Regions from separate parts of the Crassaminicella indica genome, predicted to be linked through region 1. Evidence: a T-box and tRNA genes for the amino acid it is inferred to sense, from the RefSeq annotation. Region 1 holds a T-box; the other regions hold tRNA genes.
What was found. The T-box of region 1 lies ahead of tyrS (tyrosine--tRNA ligase). A T-box ahead of a tRNA ligase gene usually reads a tRNA of that ligase, here a tRNA-Tyr.

Region 2: it has a tRNA-Tyr gene. The T-box ahead of tyrS (tyrosine--tRNA ligase) is inferred to sense a tRNA for this amino acid. The anticodon was not compared.
Region 3: it has a tRNA-Tyr gene. The T-box ahead of tyrS (tyrosine--tRNA ligase) is inferred to sense a tRNA for this amino acid. The anticodon was not compared.
Region 4: it has a tRNA-Tyr gene. The T-box ahead of tyrS (tyrosine--tRNA ligase) is inferred to sense a tRNA for this amino acid. The anticodon was not compared.

The regions. Positions count from the first base shown of each region.
Region 1 is NZ_CP078093.1:1,162,828-1,167,014, reverse strand. It holds gene KVH43_RS05495 (QueT transporter family protein) at 709-1,176, opposite strand; T-box leader at 1,384-1,585, shown strand; gene tyrS (tyrosine--tRNA ligase) at 1,632-2,858, shown strand; gene KVH43_RS05485 (class I SAM-dependent methyltransferase) at 2,992-4,161, opposite strand.
Region 2 is NZ_CP078093.1:548,275-552,461, forward strand. It holds tRNA gene KVH43_RS02610 (tRNA-Ala) at 18-93, opposite strand; rRNA gene KVH43_RS02615 (16S ribosomal RNA) at 159-1,685, opposite strand; tRNA gene KVH43_RS02620 (tRNA-Phe) at 1,766-1,841, opposite strand; tRNA gene KVH43_RS02625 (tRNA-Pro) at 1,846-1,922, opposite strand; tRNA gene KVH43_RS02630 (tRNA-Ser) at 1,936-2,024, opposite strand; tRNA gene KVH43_RS02635 (tRNA-Lys) at 2,030-2,105, opposite strand; tRNA gene KVH43_RS02640 (tRNA-Arg) at 2,111-2,187, opposite strand; tRNA gene KVH43_RS02645 (tRNA-Leu) at 2,192-2,275, opposite strand; tRNA gene KVH43_RS02650 (tRNA-Tyr) at 2,287-2,371, opposite strand; tRNA gene KVH43_RS02655 (tRNA-Thr) at 2,380-2,454, opposite strand; tRNA gene KVH43_RS02660 (tRNA-Asp) at 2,463-2,539, opposite strand; tRNA gene KVH43_RS02665 (tRNA-Val) at 2,555-2,630, opposite strand; tRNA gene KVH43_RS02670 (tRNA-Glu) at 2,635-2,709, opposite strand; tRNA gene KVH43_RS02675 (tRNA-Met) at 2,714-2,789, opposite strand; tRNA gene KVH43_RS02680 (tRNA-Leu) at 2,796-2,884, opposite strand; tRNA gene KVH43_RS02685 (tRNA-Asn) at 2,891-2,965, opposite strand; rRNA gene rrf (5S ribosomal RNA) at 2,971-3,087, opposite strand; rRNA gene KVH43_RS02695 (23S ribosomal RNA) at 3,282-4,187, opposite strand, start outside.
Region 3 is NZ_CP078093.1:67,026-71,212, forward strand. It holds gene KVH43_RS00310 (ribonuclease H-like domain-containing protein) at 199-1,209, shown strand; tRNA gene KVH43_RS00315 (tRNA-Phe) at 1,240-1,315, opposite strand; tRNA gene KVH43_RS00320 (tRNA-Ile) at 1,340-1,416, opposite strand; tRNA gene KVH43_RS00325 (tRNA-Ile) at 1,430-1,506, opposite strand; tRNA gene KVH43_RS00330 (tRNA-Pro) at 1,514-1,590, opposite strand; tRNA gene KVH43_RS00335 (tRNA-Trp) at 1,605-1,680, opposite strand; tRNA gene KVH43_RS00340 (tRNA-Ile) at 1,685-1,761, opposite strand; tRNA gene KVH43_RS00345 (tRNA-Ser) at 1,767-1,858, opposite strand; tRNA gene KVH43_RS00350 (tRNA-Ser) at 1,864-1,952, opposite strand; tRNA gene KVH43_RS00355 (tRNA-Lys) at 1,958-2,033, opposite strand; tRNA gene KVH43_RS00360 (tRNA-Gln) at 2,037-2,112, opposite strand; tRNA gene KVH43_RS00365 (tRNA-Arg) at 2,121-2,197, opposite strand; tRNA gene KVH43_RS00370 (tRNA-Gly) at 2,202-2,275, opposite strand; tRNA gene KVH43_RS00375 (tRNA-Gly) at 2,282-2,356, opposite strand; tRNA gene KVH43_RS00380 (tRNA-Tyr) at 2,364-2,448, opposite strand; tRNA gene KVH43_RS00385 (tRNA-Thr) at 2,457-2,531, opposite strand; tRNA gene KVH43_RS00390 (tRNA-Asp) at 2,540-2,616, opposite strand; tRNA gene KVH43_RS00395 (tRNA-Val) at 2,632-2,707, opposite strand; tRNA gene KVH43_RS00400 (tRNA-Glu) at 2,712-2,786, opposite strand; tRNA gene KVH43_RS00405 (tRNA-Met) at 2,791-2,866, opposite strand; tRNA gene KVH43_RS00410 (tRNA-Leu) at 2,873-2,961, opposite strand; tRNA gene KVH43_RS00415 (tRNA-Asn) at 2,968-3,042, opposite strand; rRNA gene rrf (5S ribosomal RNA) at 3,048-3,164, opposite strand; rRNA gene KVH43_RS00425 (23S ribosomal RNA) at 3,359-4,187, opposite strand, start outside.
Region 4 is NZ_CP078093.1:76,483-80,669, forward strand. It holds gene KVH43_RS00445 (alpha/beta-type small acid-soluble spore protein) at 207-395, shown strand; tRNA gene KVH43_RS00450 (tRNA-Arg) at 436-512, opposite strand; tRNA gene KVH43_RS00455 (tRNA-Cys) at 531-605, opposite strand; tRNA gene KVH43_RS00460 (tRNA-Lys) at 612-687, opposite strand; tRNA gene KVH43_RS00465 (tRNA-Gln) at 691-766, opposite strand; tRNA gene KVH43_RS00470 (tRNA-His) at 774-849, opposite strand; tRNA gene KVH43_RS00475 (tRNA-Gly) at 855-928, opposite strand; tRNA gene KVH43_RS00480 (tRNA-Gly) at 935-1,009, opposite strand; tRNA gene KVH43_RS00485 (tRNA-Tyr) at 1,017-1,101, opposite strand; tRNA gene KVH43_RS00490 (tRNA-Thr) at 1,110-1,184, opposite strand; tRNA gene KVH43_RS00495 (tRNA-Asp) at 1,201-1,277, opposite strand; tRNA gene KVH43_RS00500 (tRNA-Val) at 1,293-1,368, opposite strand; tRNA gene KVH43_RS00505 (tRNA-Glu) at 1,373-1,447, opposite strand; tRNA gene KVH43_RS00510 (tRNA-Met) at 1,458-1,534, opposite strand; tRNA gene KVH43_RS00515 (tRNA-Met) at 1,539-1,614, opposite strand; tRNA gene KVH43_RS00520 (tRNA-Leu) at 1,621-1,709, opposite strand; tRNA gene KVH43_RS00525 (tRNA-Asn) at 1,716-1,790, opposite strand; tRNA gene KVH43_RS00530 (tRNA-Arg) at 1,867-1,943, opposite strand; tRNA gene KVH43_RS00535 (tRNA-Cys) at 1,960-2,034, opposite strand; tRNA gene KVH43_RS00540 (tRNA-Lys) at 2,041-2,116, opposite strand; tRNA gene KVH43_RS00545 (tRNA-Gln) at 2,120-2,195, opposite strand; tRNA gene KVH43_RS00550 (tRNA-His) at 2,203-2,278, opposite strand; tRNA gene KVH43_RS00555 (tRNA-Gly) at 2,284-2,357, opposite strand; tRNA gene KVH43_RS00560 (tRNA-Gly) at 2,364-2,438, opposite strand; tRNA gene KVH43_RS00565 (tRNA-Tyr) at 2,446-2,530, opposite strand; tRNA gene KVH43_RS00570 (tRNA-Thr) at 2,539-2,613, opposite strand; tRNA gene KVH43_RS00575 (tRNA-Asp) at 2,623-2,699, opposite strand; tRNA gene KVH43_RS00580 (tRNA-Val) at 2,716-2,791, opposite strand; tRNA gene KVH43_RS00585 (tRNA-Glu) at 2,796-2,870, opposite strand; tRNA gene KVH43_RS00590 (tRNA-Met) at 2,881-2,957, opposite strand; tRNA gene KVH43_RS00595 (tRNA-Leu) at 2,962-3,050, opposite strand; tRNA gene KVH43_RS00600 (tRNA-Asn) at 3,057-3,131, opposite strand; rRNA gene rrf (5S ribosomal RNA) at 3,137-3,253, opposite strand; rRNA gene KVH43_RS00610 (23S ribosomal RNA) at 3,292-4,187, opposite strand, start outside.

The DNA of each region.
Region 1 (4,187 bases):
ACCTTTCACCCAGGGAAAGGAATGATTATAAATATGAAACCACAGTTTGCAAATGTAATATTTCATATTCTTATAGATATTTCTATAGTTTTGGCTGTTATTGGGGTATCGTATAAGTCTATATTTGATTGGACGTTTCACTTATCCTTTTTTACATCAAAAAAAGATAACAGTTACAATAGAAAAGCGGCCCAAAAAGGTGTCTTGTTTATGTTTTTAAGCATACTTGTATTAACTTTAGGTTTTATTATTCATTTTATTTTCTTGAAGTAAAATGATATTGATTTAAAACAAGGAGTTGTTATAAATGGCAGTTGTTCAAATACTTATTGTTATATTTTCTTCTTTTTTGCTTGCTTCTGGTTTATTTATATTATGGATATATAAAATAGATTTTCTTTTTTTCAAATCAAACAATAACCACGATAAGAAAAATCAAACAAAAAACGCTAAAGTGATTGTTTTAATAAAATTGACATATTGTATTTTGTTAATTATTTTTTTATTCCACCGATCAATTACCAAACAATTTTTTTATGTGATAACTGGTATACGAAAGATATTTTTTTAAAAAAACATAAAGAACTATGCGATTTATCTCTTGTTTCTGTAAAAAAGATAATAGTAGGAAAATGGTACGAGCAGGATGTAGAATTATGCTGGAATGAGAGAAATAGGAAGGGCCAATTTTTATTTTCTGACGGCCCTTTATGCTTTAAAAATTTTATCCTTATATCGTTCTAAGGTTAACATTAATGGATATCCTAATCCATAACAAGCAATCAATTGTCCTAATGTTACCCAACCCATTGTAATAAATAATGGCAAATCATAAAGGTAATTTAGAATAAAGCCTATTATGATTCCATTTACAATAACAGGTGGCATGGGTACTAACCATTTCTTTGGCATCTTATAAGATAAAAATGCCGCAATAAGTGTAGCTAAGCTTCCAAATACAATATCAATCATTCCCCCACCGCCATAGATGTTCGCTACAATACATCCAACATACAATCCTGGAATAGCAGCAGGTGTAAACATCGGCAATATTGTTAAGGCTTCTGATATTCTTACTTGAATTTGCCCATAGCTAATAGGTGCAAACGCAATAGTAAGTACAGCATAAATAGCCCCAATCAATGCTGCCTGCACTAAATAATTTGTTTTTTTCATTTTTTCACCCTCCGTAGTTTTGTTTAATGTCAGGATATTGCGAACTGACATATGTCTTATTAAATGACAACCTTCATATTAACAGTTTTGTATTAGCTTGTCAATAGAATGAAATATTTTCCTCAATAATTTTCTCTTAACAATTTATTTCACTATCTTGTCATAACACACATACTTATGTTAATATGGGATAGAATAGTTGTATAGTAAAAAACAATGAAGGCTTTTAGTAGTCTGCTATGGTTACAATTTCAGAGAATAGACTGGTTGCTGAAAAGTCTATAGTACATAGTAAGATGAATTACAGGCTGGAGTTTCGAAGCTAAAAACTTCGACGGTTCCCACTCGTTATCGTGGTTAGAGGCTTTATGCGAATTAAGGTGGTACCACGGGTTTTCTCGTCCTTAGGATGATAAAACCCTTTATTTTTTTTATAAAAACAAGGAGGTTTTAGCATGACAAATGTTTTTGATGTACTAAAAGAACGTGGATTTATTGAACAAACTACTCATGAAGATGAGATTAGAGAGCTTCTTGGAAAAGAATCCGTTACATTTTATATTGGCTTTGACCCTACTGCTGACAGTCTACACGTTGGTCACTTTCTACAAGCCATTACAATGATGCATATGCAGAAGGCTGGTCATAGACCCATTGTACTAATCGGTGGGGGAACAGCAATGGTAGGAGATCCTACTGGAAAAACAGATATGAGAAAAATGATGACACCAGAGACAATAAAACATAATGCAGAATGCTTTAAAAAGCAGCTTTCAAAATTTCTAGACTTCTCTGAAGGAAAAGCGATAATGGTTAATAATGCAGATTGGCTAATGAATCTTGAGTATATTCCTTTCTTAAGAGAAGTTGGAAAGCATTTCTCTGTAAATCGAATGCTTACAGCAGAATGCTTTAAAAGCCGTATGGAAAAAGGATTGTCCTTTCTTGAATTTAACTACATGATTATGCAATCTTATGATTTCTTAGAGCTTCATAGAAAATACAATTGTAAAATGCAACTTGGCGGCAATGATCAATGGTCTAATATTCTTGGTGGAGTTGAGTTAATAAGAAGAATAGATAGTAGTCCTGCTTACGGTATGACCTTTACGTTGCTTACAACAAGTGAAGGAAAGAAGATGGGTAAAACAGAATCTGGTGCTATTTGGCTTGATCCTGAAAAAACATCTCCATATGATTTTTATCAATACTGGAGAAATGTAGACGATGCAGATGTAGAAAAATGCTTAAGCCTTCTTACATTCCTTCCAATGGATGAAGTCAAAAAATTGGGTTCTCTAGAAGGAGCAGCTATCAATAAAGCAAAAGAAATTCTTGCATATGAAGTAACAAAGCTTGTTCATGGTGAAAAAGAAGCGAAAAAAGCACAAGAAGGAGCAAAAGCATTATTTGGTAAAGGTCCTGCAAGTGAAAATATTCCAGCTACTGAAATACCACGTTCTGAATTTGCAGAAGGTATAGGGCTTATGGCACTTCTTACAAAGCTTAAGCTTACTTCATCAAATAGCGAAGCAAGAAGATTGATTCAGCAAGGTGGAATAGCTTTAGACGGCAAAAAAATTACAGATATAAAGCATATAGTTAAAGAAGAAGATTTTAAAGATGATACCATCATGATTAAAAAAGGCAAAAAAGTATATCATCAAGTAAAATTAGTTTAAAGTAACAGCATCAAAAAAAGCAAGTATATCAATATCCATTGATGTACTTGCTTTTTTTTGCTTGTGGATAAAAACCATTTGCTATTACATTCTTGTGGATGAAATCATATATTTGTCCTATATATCCACAAACTCACTTTAACTTTTTAGATAACCTTTCCCCTAAAGCTCTTTCAAAATACGGATCAATACCCCAAAATTCTTTCATTCTTTTATATTCCTCTACTACTTCACGAGAAGCTTTATTAGCTTTTACAGCCCTAATGAGTAAATTCTTAGGAGTATGTTCCATATCGATAAATTCTAATATCTGTGTTTGGTAACCCATAATCTCTAATATATTTGCTCTTATACTATCTGTAACAATAGCTGACATTCTTTCTTTTAAAATACCATGTTTTAGGATAGGCTTCATAATGTCATTATGAATTTGACCAAGCAATTCATGCTGACAGCAAGGAACAGATAAAATAACTTTCGCATCCCATTCTATAGCCTTTGTAAGAGCTGCATCTGTTGCTGTATCACAAGCATGTAGAGTTACAACCATATCTACTTTATCAACCCCTGTAAAATGTTGAATATCTCCAATCATAAATTTTAAGTCCGCATAGCCCAAATCCTTTGCAATTTCATTACAATGCTTTATAACATCCTCTTTTAAATCTAATCCAATAATCTTTACATCAAGCTTGAATAACTCCACTAGATAATGATATAAAGCAAAGGTTAAATATGATTTCCCACAGCCAAAATCAATAATATTGAGTCTTCCATCTTTCTTTTTAAGCTGCGGCATTATATCCTCTACCATTTCTAAAAAGCGATTAATCTGACGAAACTTATCGTATTTCTTTGCGAGTACCTTTCCTTCTTCATTCACAACACCTAAGCGAAGCAAAAAAGGCTTTGATAAATCATCAGATAATATATACCTTTTCCTTCGATTATGCTCTAAATTGGTAGGTTTTTTAGTAGGAGGCTTTTTTAATATTTTTACTTTAAACTTTTTACTAATAAGTATTTGATAATCTGCTTTGTCAGTAAAAAACTGTCCTTGCTTAAATTGCTCAAATAAAAGCATCACCTTTTTAACCATTTCTTCTTCCTTTAAATTTTCATGAAGCACTTTCTTTTGATAATAGTATGTAAACTGATAAACCATTTTTTCTTTCAAAATAACAGGACGGATAGTTACTTTATGATACTTTTCCGTGTCTTTTTTTCTTATGTTGCTTAAAACACAATAGATCAAAGCTTTTTCCTTTAAAATCTTTTCTATCAATTCATGTATTTTATCCATATTTAAAAACCATTCCTTTCATTTTG
Region 2 (4,187 bases), 610 kb from region 1:
AGTTTTCAAAGTACATGTGGTGGAGACGAGGGGGATCGAACCCCTGACCCCCTGCGTGCAAGGCAGGTGCTCTCCCAGCTGAGCTACGTCCCCATAATTAACTTTTGAAGGTTTGATCCTTCAAAACTATACAGTATAAGTTAAGCCTTTCTCCTTAGAAAGGAGGTGATCCAGCCGCACCTTCCGATACGGCTACCTTGTTACGACTTCACCCCAGTTATTGATTTCACCTTCGGCAGCTTCCTCCATAAGGTTAGATAGCTGACTTCGGGTGCCCCCAACTCCCGTGGTGTGACGGGCGGTGTGTACAAGACCCGGGAACGCATTCACCGCGGCATTCTGATCCACGATTACTAGCAACTCCAGCTTCATGTGGGCGAGTTGCAGCCCACAATCCGAACTGAGACTGGCTTTTAGGATTTGCTCCAGATTACTCCTTCGCTTCCCGTTGTACCAGCCATTGTAGCACGTGTGTAGCCCAGAACATAAGGGGCATGATGATTTGACGTCATCCCCACCTTCCTCCGAGTTATCCCCGGCAGTCTCTCTAGAGTGCCCATCCGAAATGCTGGCAACTAAAGACAAGGGTTGCGCTCGTTGCGGGACTTAACCCAACATCTCACGACACGAGCTGACGACAACCATGCACCACCTGTCTCTCTGTCCCCGGAGGGATTTCACCGATTAAGGTTAATGCAGAGGATGTCAAGTCCTGGTAAGGTTCTTCGCGTTGCTTCGAATTAAACCACATGCTCCGCTGCTTGTGCGGGTCCCCGTCAATTCCTTTGAGTTTCAGTCTTGCGACCGTACTCCCCAGGCGGAGTGCTTAATGCGTTAGCTGCGGCACCGAAGGGATGAACCTCCGACACCTAGCACTCATCGTTTACGGCGTGGACTACCAGGGTATCTAATCCTGTTCGCTCCCCACGCTTTCGTGCCTCAGCGTCAGTTACAGTCCAGAGAGTCGCCTTCGCCACTGGTGTTCCTCCTAATATCTACGCATTTCACCGCTACACTAGGAATTCCACTCTCCTCTCCTGCACTCAAGCCAATAAGTTTCCAAGGCTTACTACGGTTGAGCCGTAGCCTTTCACCCCAGACTTTATCGGCCGCCTACGCACCCTTTACGCCCAGTGATTCCGGATAACGCTCGCCCCCTACGTATTACCGCGGCTGCTGGCACGTAGTTAGCCGGGGCTTCCTCCTAAGGTACCGTCAGTTTTCTTCCCTTAGGACAGAGTTTTACGACCCGAAGGCCTTCATCACTCACGCGGCGTTGCTGCATCAGGCTTTCGCCCATTGTGCAATATTCCCCACTGCTGCCTCCCGTAGGAGTCTGGACCGTGTCTCAGTTCCAGTGTGGCCGATCACCCTCTCAGGTCGGCTACTGATCGTTGCCTTGGTGAGCCGTTACCTCACCAACTAGCTAATCAGACGCGGGCCCATCCTATACCGCTAAAGCTTTGACTCATGTACCATGCGATACTAGAGCTTTATCAGGTATTAATCCCGGTTTCCCGAGGCTATCCCTGTGTATAGGGCAGGTTGCCCACGCGTTACTCACCCGTCCGCCGCTTTCCACTAATCAAATCTCCCGAAGGATCATTGACAGCTTCTCGCTCGACTTGCATGTGTTAGGCACGCCGCCAGCGTTCATCCTGAGCCAGGATCAAACTCTCAAATAAAAGAATTCGAATTGAACGTTTCTCGTTTATAACGAGTATCTGGCTTAATTTCTTACACTGTATAGTTTTCAAAGATCAAATGGTGCCCAGAGGCGGAATCGAACCACCGACACGGGGATTTTCAGTCCCCTGCTCTACCGACTGAGCTATCTGGGCATTTTGGTCGAGGTGGCAGGATTTGAACCCGCGGCCCTCTGGTCCCAAACCAGATGCGCTACCAAACTGCGCTACACCTCGATATTTTTTCATGTGGCGGAGGGGGTGGGATTCGAACCCACGGCCCCTTGCGGAGTCACTGGTTTTCAAGACCAGCTCCTTAAACCACTCGGACACCCCTCCGTATTTGGTGACCCATCCGCGGCTCGAACGCGGGACACCTTGATTAAAAGTCAAGTGCTCTACCGACTGAGCTAATGGGTCTAGTATGGCGGGTCCACAGGGACTCGAACCCCGGACACACGGCTTAGAAGGCCGTTGCTCTATCCAGCTGAGCTATGAACCCATATTGGTGCGGGTGGAGGGACTTGAACCCCCACGCACAAGGCGCTAGATCCTAAGTCTAGTGCGTCTGCCAATTCCGCCACACCCGCGATATAAAATTTGGTGGAGGAGAGTGGATTCGAACCACTGAAAGCTTAGCTAACGGATTTACAGTCCGCCCCCTTTGGCCACTCGGGAACTCCTCCTAATTCTTTGGAGCTGGCGAAGGGAATCGAACCCCCAACCTGCTGATTACAAGTCAGCTGCTCTACCGTTGAGCCACACCAGCACATTTATTGGCGACCCGGAAGGGGCTCGAACCCTCGACCTCCAGCGTGACAGGCTGGCATTCTAACCAACTGAACTACCGGGCCATAATCAAATTTTAATGGTGGGCGCAATAGGGATCGAACCTATGACCCCCTGCTTGTAAGGCAGGTGCTCTCCCAGCTGAGCTATGCGCCCAAAATGGTGACCCATCCGGGAATCGAACCCGGGTTACCGCCGTGAAAGGGCGGTGTCTTGACCGCTTGACCAATGGGCCTTAATGGTTGCGGAGGCAGGATTTGAACCTACGACCTTCGGGTTATGAGCCCGACGAGCTGCCAGCTGCTCCACTCCGCGATATTTTGGTGCCGGGGACCGGAATCGAACCGGTACGGTCTGTAAGGACCGCAGGATTTTAAGTCCTGTGCGTCTGCCAGTTCCGCCACCCCGGCATTCTTTGGCTCCAAGGGTGGGACTCGAACCCACAACCTATCGGTTAACAGCCGAGTGCTCCACCATTGAGCTACCTTGGAACACAAACCAGCGGCGACCTACTCTCCCAAGGCGTCTCCGCCTAAGTACCATCAGCGCTGAAGGGCTTAACTTCTGTGTTCGGTATGGGAACAGGTGTGACCCCTTCGCTATTGCCACTGGATTTTTTGAGGACAAGATATATTTTATCTCGTTTTTCGCAGTTTGTCAACACTTTTTTTAAAGAATTTGCATTTTTTTAATCCTACACAAATCCTTATACATACTAATGTTGAGTTAAGACGAAATTTATTTTACCACCTTGCTAGAATTTTGTCAACTGCTTTTTTATACCCTCAAAACTAAACAATGCATATTTTGGTCAAGCCCTCGACCTATTAGTATCGGTCAGCTAAAGACATTACTGCCCTTACACCTCCGACCTATCAACCAGATCGTCTTTCTGGGGTCTTACTGGATTAACTCCATGGGAAATCTTATCTTAAGGGGGGCTTCGCGCTTAGATGCCTTCAGCGCTTATCCCTTCCGTACATAGCTACTCAGCTGTGCCACTGGCGTGACAACTGATGCACCAGAGGTACGTCCATCCCGGTCCTCTCGTACTAAGGACAGCTCCTCTCAAATTTCCTACGCCCACAGCGGATAGGGACCGAACTGTCTCACGACGTTCTGAACCCAGCTCGCGTGCCTCTTTAATGGGCGAACAGCCCAACCCTTGGGACCTACTTCAGCCCCAGGATGAGACGAGCCGACATCGAGGTGCCAAACCTCCCCGTCGATGTGGACTCTTGGGGGAGATAAGCCTGTTATCCCCGGGGTAGCTTTTATCCGTTGAGCGATGGCCCTTCCACTCGGAACCACCGGATCACTAAGCCCGACTTTCGTCCTTGCTCGACCTGTGTGTCTCGCAATCAAGCTCCCTTCTGCCTTTGCACTCTTCGCGCGATTTCCGACCGCGCTGAGGGAACCTTTGGGCGCCTCCGTTACTCTTTAGGAGGCGACCGCCCCAGTCAAACTGCCCACCTGACAGTGTCCCAAAGCTGGATTCACAGCTTATGGTTAGAACTTCAGTATTACAAGAGTGGTATCCCAACGTCGACTCCACACACACTGGCGTGCATGCTTCTCAGTCTCCCACCTATCCTGTACATGTAATACCAAAATCCAGTGTCAGGCTACAGTAAAGCTCCACGGGGTCTTTCCGTCCTGCTGCGGGTAACCGGCATCTTCACCGGTACTACAATTTCACCGAGTCTATTGTTG
Region 3 (4,187 bases), 1.1 Mb from region 1:
TTGTTTGAACGAAGTGAGTTTTGAAGGTTTAGTATTTTTTCATGAAATGAAGTTTTGTTTTTTCAAAAGTTATCTGGAATGAACTATCTTTTATATTTCATTTTAAAGTTGGATCCCTATATATATACTATAAATGTTCATTAATCCTTTTAAGTATGATATATTATAATATATTAGTAAAAAATAGGAGTTGATATTTTGGAAATCATACAATATAATCTTGAAGAAACATTACATATGCCAAAAAATTTTTTAGATCTATATGGTGATGCAAATTTTGCTATATTCGATATTGAGACGACAGGTCTAAACCCTCGTTTTCATAAAGTCATTCTTATAGGGCTTTTATACATAGAAAATGGTAAAATTTCTATAAAACAATTTTTCTGCAACAATAAAAAAGAAGAAAAGGAACTATTATCTGCCTTTAAAGAAGAAATTCAAGAATTTGATATTTTAATAAATTATAATGGAAACACATTTGATATCCCTTTTTTAAATAAAAGATTTTTAGCCAATGAAATTGATTATTCTATTAAAACCTACCAAAGTATTGATCTTCTCAAACTAATTAGAAGGGTTCAAAAAAAACTTAATCTTAATAATTGTAAGCTAAAATCTGTAGAAGCGTATTTAGGTATTCATAGAAATGATAAAATTTCAGGTAAAGAAAGTGTTACCCTTTATAATCAATATGAAAAAGAAAAAAACAAACAAATAAAAGATATTATTCTGCTTCACAATTATGACGATCTATATTATTTTAGTAAAGCTTTTATGATATTAGATAAGATTCATATTGAACAAATTCTCCAAGCCTTTCCTCAAATTTTTCATATTTATAAAAAAAATACATGCTATATTTCAAAGCAATATATTAAAGACAATTCTTTTCATTTAGAAGGAGTCTATAAAAATAATCATATAAATAACTATATCGCTTATGAAAATGGTTTTTGTTTTGAATATGTAAAAAATACAAATACTTTCAAAATCAAAATTCCATTATATAAAGGTCGTCTTTCTTCTGGTGATAAATGCTTATATATTGATCTGTGTGATTTTTCATTTCCTTGTAGAAAAAATCAATCAAATGATTTCATTCCTGAAAATATTATTCTATTCAAACAGAACAATCATATAAAGCCTTTAGATATTCACTTATTTATATCAAAGCTTATACCATATATTTTTAATCAAATGCAATAAAAAACAAGCTCAAATGAGCTTGTTTTTTATTGGTGCCCAGAGGCGGAATCGAACCTCCGACACGGGGATTTTCAGTCCCCTGCTCTACCGACTGAGCTATCTGGGCAAATATTCATCTATATATTATATATGGTGGGCCTTCAGGGATTCGAACCCCGGACCTGCCGGTTATGAGCCGGACGCTCTAACCAACTGAGCTAAAGGCCCCTATAAAAAAAAATGGTGGGCTTGGGAGGACTCGAACCTCCGACCTCACGCTTATCAGGCGTGCGCTCTAACCACCTGAGCTACAAGCCCCAATCAATGGTCGAGGTGGCAGGATTTGAACCCGCGGCCCTCTGGTCCCAAACCAGATGCGCTACCAAACTGCGCTACACCTCGATTTTTTTTATGATTGGCAGGGGCAGAAGGACTTGAACCCTCGGCACGTGGTTTTGGAGACCACTGCTCTACCAACTGAGCTATACCCCTAAAATGGTGGGCCTTCAGGGACTCGAACCCCGGACCTGCCGGTTATGAGCCGGACGCTCTAACCAACTGAGCTAAAGGCCCTCATTTGGCGGAGAAGGCGGGATTCGAACCCGCGCACCGATTACTCGGCCTAACGGTTTAGCAAACCGTCCTCTTCAGCCTACTTGAGTACTTCTCCAAATCTGGCGGAGGGGGTGGGATTCGAACCCACGGCCCCTTTCGGAGTCACTGGTTTTCAAGACCAGCTCCTTAAACCACTCGGACACCCCTCCATATTTGGTGACCCATCCGCGGCTCGAACGCGGGACACCTTGATTAAAAGTCAAGTGCTCTACCGACTGAGCTAATGGGTCTTATGGCTGGGGTAGCAGGACTCGAACCTACGAATGCCAGAGTCAAAGTCTGGTGCCTTACCGACTTGGCGATACCCCATTATTTTATGGCGGGTCCACAGGGACTCGAACCCCGGACACACGGCTTAGAAGGCCGTTGCTCTATCCAGCTGAGCTATGAACCCTTATTGGAGCGGATGATGGGAATCGAACCCACGCTACCAGCTTGGAAGGCTGGAGTTCTACCATTGAACTACATCCGCATATCTTGGAGCGGAAGACGGGATTCGAACCCGCGACCCTCGCCTTGGCAAGGCGATGCTCTACCACTGAGCCACTTCCGCAATTAATTGGTGGAGGAGAGTGGATTCGAACCACTGAAAGCTTAGCTAACGGATTTACAGTCCGCCCCCTTTGGCCACTCGGGAACTCCTCCTAATTCTTTGGAGCTGGCGAAGGGAATCGAACCCCCAACCTGCTGATTACAAGTCAGCTGCTCTACCGTTGAGCCACACCAGCACATTTATTGGCGACCCGGAAGGGGCTCGAACCCTCGACCTCCAGCGTGACAGGCTGGCATTCTAACCAACTGAACTACCGGGCCATAATCAAATTTTAATGGTGGGCGCAATAGGGATCGAACCTATGACCCCCTGCTTGTAAGGCAGGTGCTCTCCCAGCTGAGCTATGCGCCCAAAATGGTGACCCATCCGGGAATCGAACCCGGGTTACCGCCGTGAAAGGGCGGTGTCTTGACCGCTTGACCAATGGGCCTTAATGGTTGCGGAGGCAGGATTTGAACCTACGACCTTCGGGTTATGAGCCCGACGAGCTGCCAGCTGCTCCACTCCGCGATATTTTGGTGCCGGGGACCGGAATCGAACCGGTACGGTCTGTAAGGACCGCAGGATTTTAAGTCCTGTGCGTCTGCCAGTTCCGCCACCCCGGCATTCTTTGGCTCCAAGGGTGGGACTCGAACCCACAACCTATCGGTTAACAGCCGAGTGCTCCACCATTGAGCTACCTTGGAACACAAACCAGCGGCGACCTACTCTCCCAAGGCGTCTCCGCCTAAGTACCATCAGCGCTGAAGGGCTTAACTTCTGTGTTCGGTATGGGAACAGGTGTGACCCCTTCGCTATTGCCACTGGATTTTTTTGAGGACAAGATATATTTTATCTCGTTTTTCGCAGTTTGTCAACACTTTTTTAAAGAATTTGCATTTTTTCAGTCCTACACAAATCCTTATACATACTAATGTTGAGTTAAGACAAAATTTATTTTACCACCTTGCTAGAATTTTGTCAACTGCTTTTTTATACCCTCAAAACTAAACAATGCATATTTTGGTCAAGCCCTCGACCTATTAGTATCGGTCAGCTAAAGACATTACTGCCCTTACACCTCCAACCTATCAACCAGATCGTCTTTCTGGGGTCTTACTGGATTAACTCCATGGGAAATCTTATCTTAAGGGGGGCTTCGCGCTTAGATGCCTTCAGCGCTTATCCCTTCCGTACATAGCTACTCAGCTGTGCCACTGGCGTGACAACTGATGCACCAGAGGTACGTCCATCCCGGTCCTCTCGTACTAAGGACAGCTCCTCTCAAATTTCCTACGCCCACAGCGGATAGGGACCGAACTGTCTCACGACGTTCTGAACCCAGCTCGCGTGCCTCTTTAATGGGCGAACAGCCCAACCCTTGGGACCTACTTCAGCCCCAGGATGAGACGAGCCGACATCGAGGTGCCAAACCTCCCCGTCGATGTGGACTCTTGGGGGAGATAAGCCTGTTATCCCCGGGGTAGCTTTTATCCGTTGAGCGATGGCCCTTCCACTCGGAACCACCGGATCACTAAGCCCGACTTTCGTCCTTGCTCGACCTGTGTGTCTCGCAATCAAGCTCCCTTCTGCCTTTGCACTCTTCGCGCGATTTCCGACCGCGCTGAGGGAACCTTTGGGCGCCTCCGTTACTCTTTAGGAGGCGACCGCCCCAGTCAAACTGCCCACCTGACAGTGTCCCAAAGCTGGATTCACAGCTTATGGTTAGAACTTCAGTATTACAAGAGTGGTATCCCAACGTCGACTCCACACACACTGGCGTGCATGCTTCTCAGTCTCCCACCTATCCTGTACATGTAATACCAAAATCCAGTGTCAGGCTACAGTAAAG
Region 4 (4,187 bases), 1.1 Mb from region 1:
AGGTTTAGTATTTTTCATGGAATAAAGTTTTGTTTTTTCAAAAGTTATCTGGAATGAACTGTTCTTTATATTTCGTTTTGAAGTTGTTTACCTATATATCTATAATCAAAAATATTTTGGATATACTATAAATAATATTTATTCTATCTTGTTTACAGTTAGTCTCATATTTCAATCTGAAATTTTTTAACTTAGGAGTTGATTTTATGTCCAAAAACAGGCTAGTTGTTCCTCAAGCTAGAAAAGCTTTAGACCAATTCAAACTAGAAATGGCAAAAGAATTAGGCATATCCCTCCTTAATATTACAGATAATAAATATTTAGCTTCATATCATACAGGTTTAATCACTAAAAAGTTAGTAGAGATAGGTGAAAAACAATTATTAGATAAATAAAAATAGAGGACACGAATTCCTGTCGTATCCTCTATTTTTATGGTGCGCCCAGAGAGATTCGAACTCCCGACCTTCTGATTCGTAGTCAGACACTCTATCCAGCTGAGCTATAGGCGCATATTCAAAAAAAAAAATTGGAGGCGGCACCCAGATTCGAACTGGGGAATAAAGGTTTTGCAGACCTCTGCCTTACCACTTGGCTATGCCGCCATTTTTTGGTGACCCATCCGCGGCTCGAACGCGGGACACCTTGATTAAAAGTCAAGTGCTCTACCAACTGAGCTAATGGGTCTTATGGCTGGGGTAGCAGGACTCGAACCTACGAATGCCAGAGTCAAAGTCTGGTGCCTTACCGACTTGGCGATACCCCATTATTTTTGGGGTGGATGATGGGATTCGAACCCACGCATGCAGGAGCCACAATCCTGTGTCTTAACCGCTTGACTACATCCACCATATTGGAGCGGATGATGGGAATCGAACCCACGCTACCAGCTTGGAAGGCTGGAGTTCTACCATTGAACTACATCCGCATATCTTGGAGCGGAAGACGGGATTCGAACCCGCGACCCTCGCCTTGGCAAGGCGATGCTCTACCACTGAGCCACTTCCGCAATTAATTGGTGGAGGAGAGTGGATTCGAACCACTGAAAGCTTAGCTAACGGATTTACAGTCCGCCCCCTTTGGCCACTCGGGAACTCCTCCTAATTCTTTGGAGCTGGCGAAGGGAATCGAACCCCCAACCTGCTGATTACAAGTCAGCTGCTCTACCGTTGAGCCACACCAGCACATTAGCACATTTATTGGCGACCCGGAAGGGGCTCGAACCCTCGACCTCCAGCGTGACAGGCTGGCATTCTAACCAACTGAACTACCGGGCCATAATCAAATTTTAATGGTGGGCGCAATAGGGATCGAACCTATGACCCCCTGCTTGTAAGGCAGGTGCTCTCCCAGCTGAGCTATGCGCCCAAAATGGTGACCCATCCGGGAATCGAACCCGGGTTACCGCCGTGAAAGGGCGGTGTCTTGACCGCTTGACCAATGGGCCATATTTTATTTGGTAGCGGCGAGTGGACTCGAACCACCGACCTTCCGGGTATGAACCGGACGCTCTAGCCAACTAAGCTACACCGCCATTTTGGTTGCGGAGGCAGGATTTGAACCTACGACCTTCGGGTTATGAGCCCGACGAGCTGCCAGCTGCTCCACTCCGCGATATTTTGGTGCCGGGGACCGGAATCGAACCGGTACGGTCTGTAAGGACCGCAGGATTTTAAGTCCTGTGCGTCTGCCAGTTCCGCCACCCCGGCATTTTTTGGCTCCAAGGGTGGGACTCGAACCCACAACCTACCGGTTAACAGCCGGGTGCTCCACCATTGAGCTACCTTGGAATAACTTACTTCCTTCATAAGACAAGATTAATAATAACACATTTCAAACATCTTGTCAATAGTTTTTTGCTTTTTATGGTGCGCCCAGAGAGATTCGAACTCCCGACCTTCTGATTCGTAGTCAGACACTCTATCCAGCTGAGCTATAGGCGCATATTCAAAAAAAAATTGGAGGCGACACCCAGATTCGAACTGGGGAATAAAGGTTTTGCAGACCTCTGCCTTACCACTTGGCTATGCCGCCATTTTTTGGTGACCCATCCGCGGCTCGAACGCGGGACACCTTGATTAAAAGTCAAGTGCTCTACCAACTGAGCTAATGGGTCTTATGGCTGGGGTAGCAGGACTCGAACCTACGAATGCCAGAGTCAAAGTCTGGTGCCTTACCGACTTGGCGATACCCCATTATTTTTGGGGTGGATGATGGGATTCGAACCCACGCATGCAGGAGCCACAATCCTGTGTCTTAACCGCTTGACTACATCCACCATATTGGAGCGGATGATGGGAATCGAACCCACGCTACCAGCTTGGAAGGCTGGAGTTCTACCATTGAACTACATCCGCATATCTTGGAGCGGAAGACGGGATTCGAACCCGCGACCCTCGCCTTGGCAAGGCGATGCTCTACCACTGAGCCACTTCCGCAATTAATTGGTGGAGGAGAGTGGATTCGAACCACTGAAAGCTTAGCTAACGGATTTACAGTCCGCCCCCTTTGGCCACTCGGGAACTCCTCCTAATTCTTTGGAGCTGGCGAAGGGAATCGAACCCCCAACCTGCTGATTACAAGTCAGCTGCTCTACCGTTGAGCCACACCAGCAAATTAATTTGGCGACCCGGAAGGGGCTCGAACCCTCGACCTCCAGCGTGACAGGCTGGCATTCTAACCAACTGAACTACCGGGCCATAATCAATTTTTTAATGGTGGGCGCAATAGGGATCGAACCTATGACCCCCTGCTTGTAAGGCAGGTGCTCTCCCAGCTGAGCTATGCGCCCAAAATGGTGACCCATCCGGGAATCGAACCCGGGTTACCGCCGTGAAAGGGCGGTGTCTTGACCGCTTGACCAATGGGCCATATTTTATTTGGTAGCGGCGAGTGGACTCGAACCACCGACCTTCCGGGTATGAACCGGACGCTCTAGCCAACTAAGCTACACCGCCATTTTGGTGCCGGGGACCGGAATCGAACCGGTACGGTCTGTAAGGACCGCAGGATTTTAAGTCCTGTGCGTCTGCCAGTTCCGCCACCCCGGCATTCTTTGGCTCCAAGGGTGGGACTCGAACCCACAACCTATCGGTTAACAGCCGAGTGCTCCACCATTGAGCTACCTTGGAACACAAACCAGCGACGACCTACTCTCCCAAGGCGTCTCCGCCTAAGTACCATCAGCGCTGAAGGGCTTAACTTCTGTGTTCGGTATGGGAACAGGTGTGACCCCTTCGCTATTGCCACTGGATTATTATATTATACCCTCAAAACTAAACAATGCATATTTTGGTCAAGCCCTCGACCTATTAGTATCGGTCAGCTAAAGACATTACTGCCCTTACACCTCCGACCTATCAACCAGATCGTCTTTCTGGGGTCTTACTGGATTAACTCCATGGGAAATCTTATCTTAAGGGGGGCTTCGCGCTTAGATGCCTTCAGCGCTTATCCCTTCCGTACATAGCTACTCAGCTGTGCCACTGGCGTGACAACTGATGCACCAGAGGTACGTCCATCCCGGTCCTCTCGTACTAAGGACAGCTCCTCTCAAATTTCCTACGCCCACAGCGGATAGGGACCGAACTGTCTCACGACGTTCTGAACCCAGCTCGCGTGCCTCTTTAATGGGCGAACAGCCCAACCCTTGGGACCTACTTCAGCCCCAGGATGAGACGAGCCGACATCGAGGTGCCAAACCTCCCCGTCGATGTGGACTCTTGGGGGAGATAAGCCTGTTATCCCCGGGGTAGCTTTTATCCGTTGAGCGATGGCCCTTCCACTCGGAACCACCGGATCACTAAGCCCGACTTTCGTCCTTGCTCGACCTGTGTGTCTCGCAATCAAGCTCCCTTCTGCCTTTGCACTCTTCGCGCGATTTCCGACCGCGCTGAGGGAACCTTTGGGCGCCTCCGTTACTCTTTAGGAGGCGACCGCCCCAGTCAAACTGCCCACCTGACAGTGTCCCAAAGCTGGATTCACAGCTTATGGTTAGAACTTCAGTATTACAAGAGTGGTATCCCAACGTCGACTCCACACACACTGGCGTGCATGCTTCTCAGTCTCCCACCTATCCTGTACATGTAATACCAAAATCCAGTGTCAGGCTACAGTAAAGCTCCACGGGGTCTTTCCGTCCTGCTGCGGGTAACCGGCATCTTCACCGGTACTACAATTTCACCGAG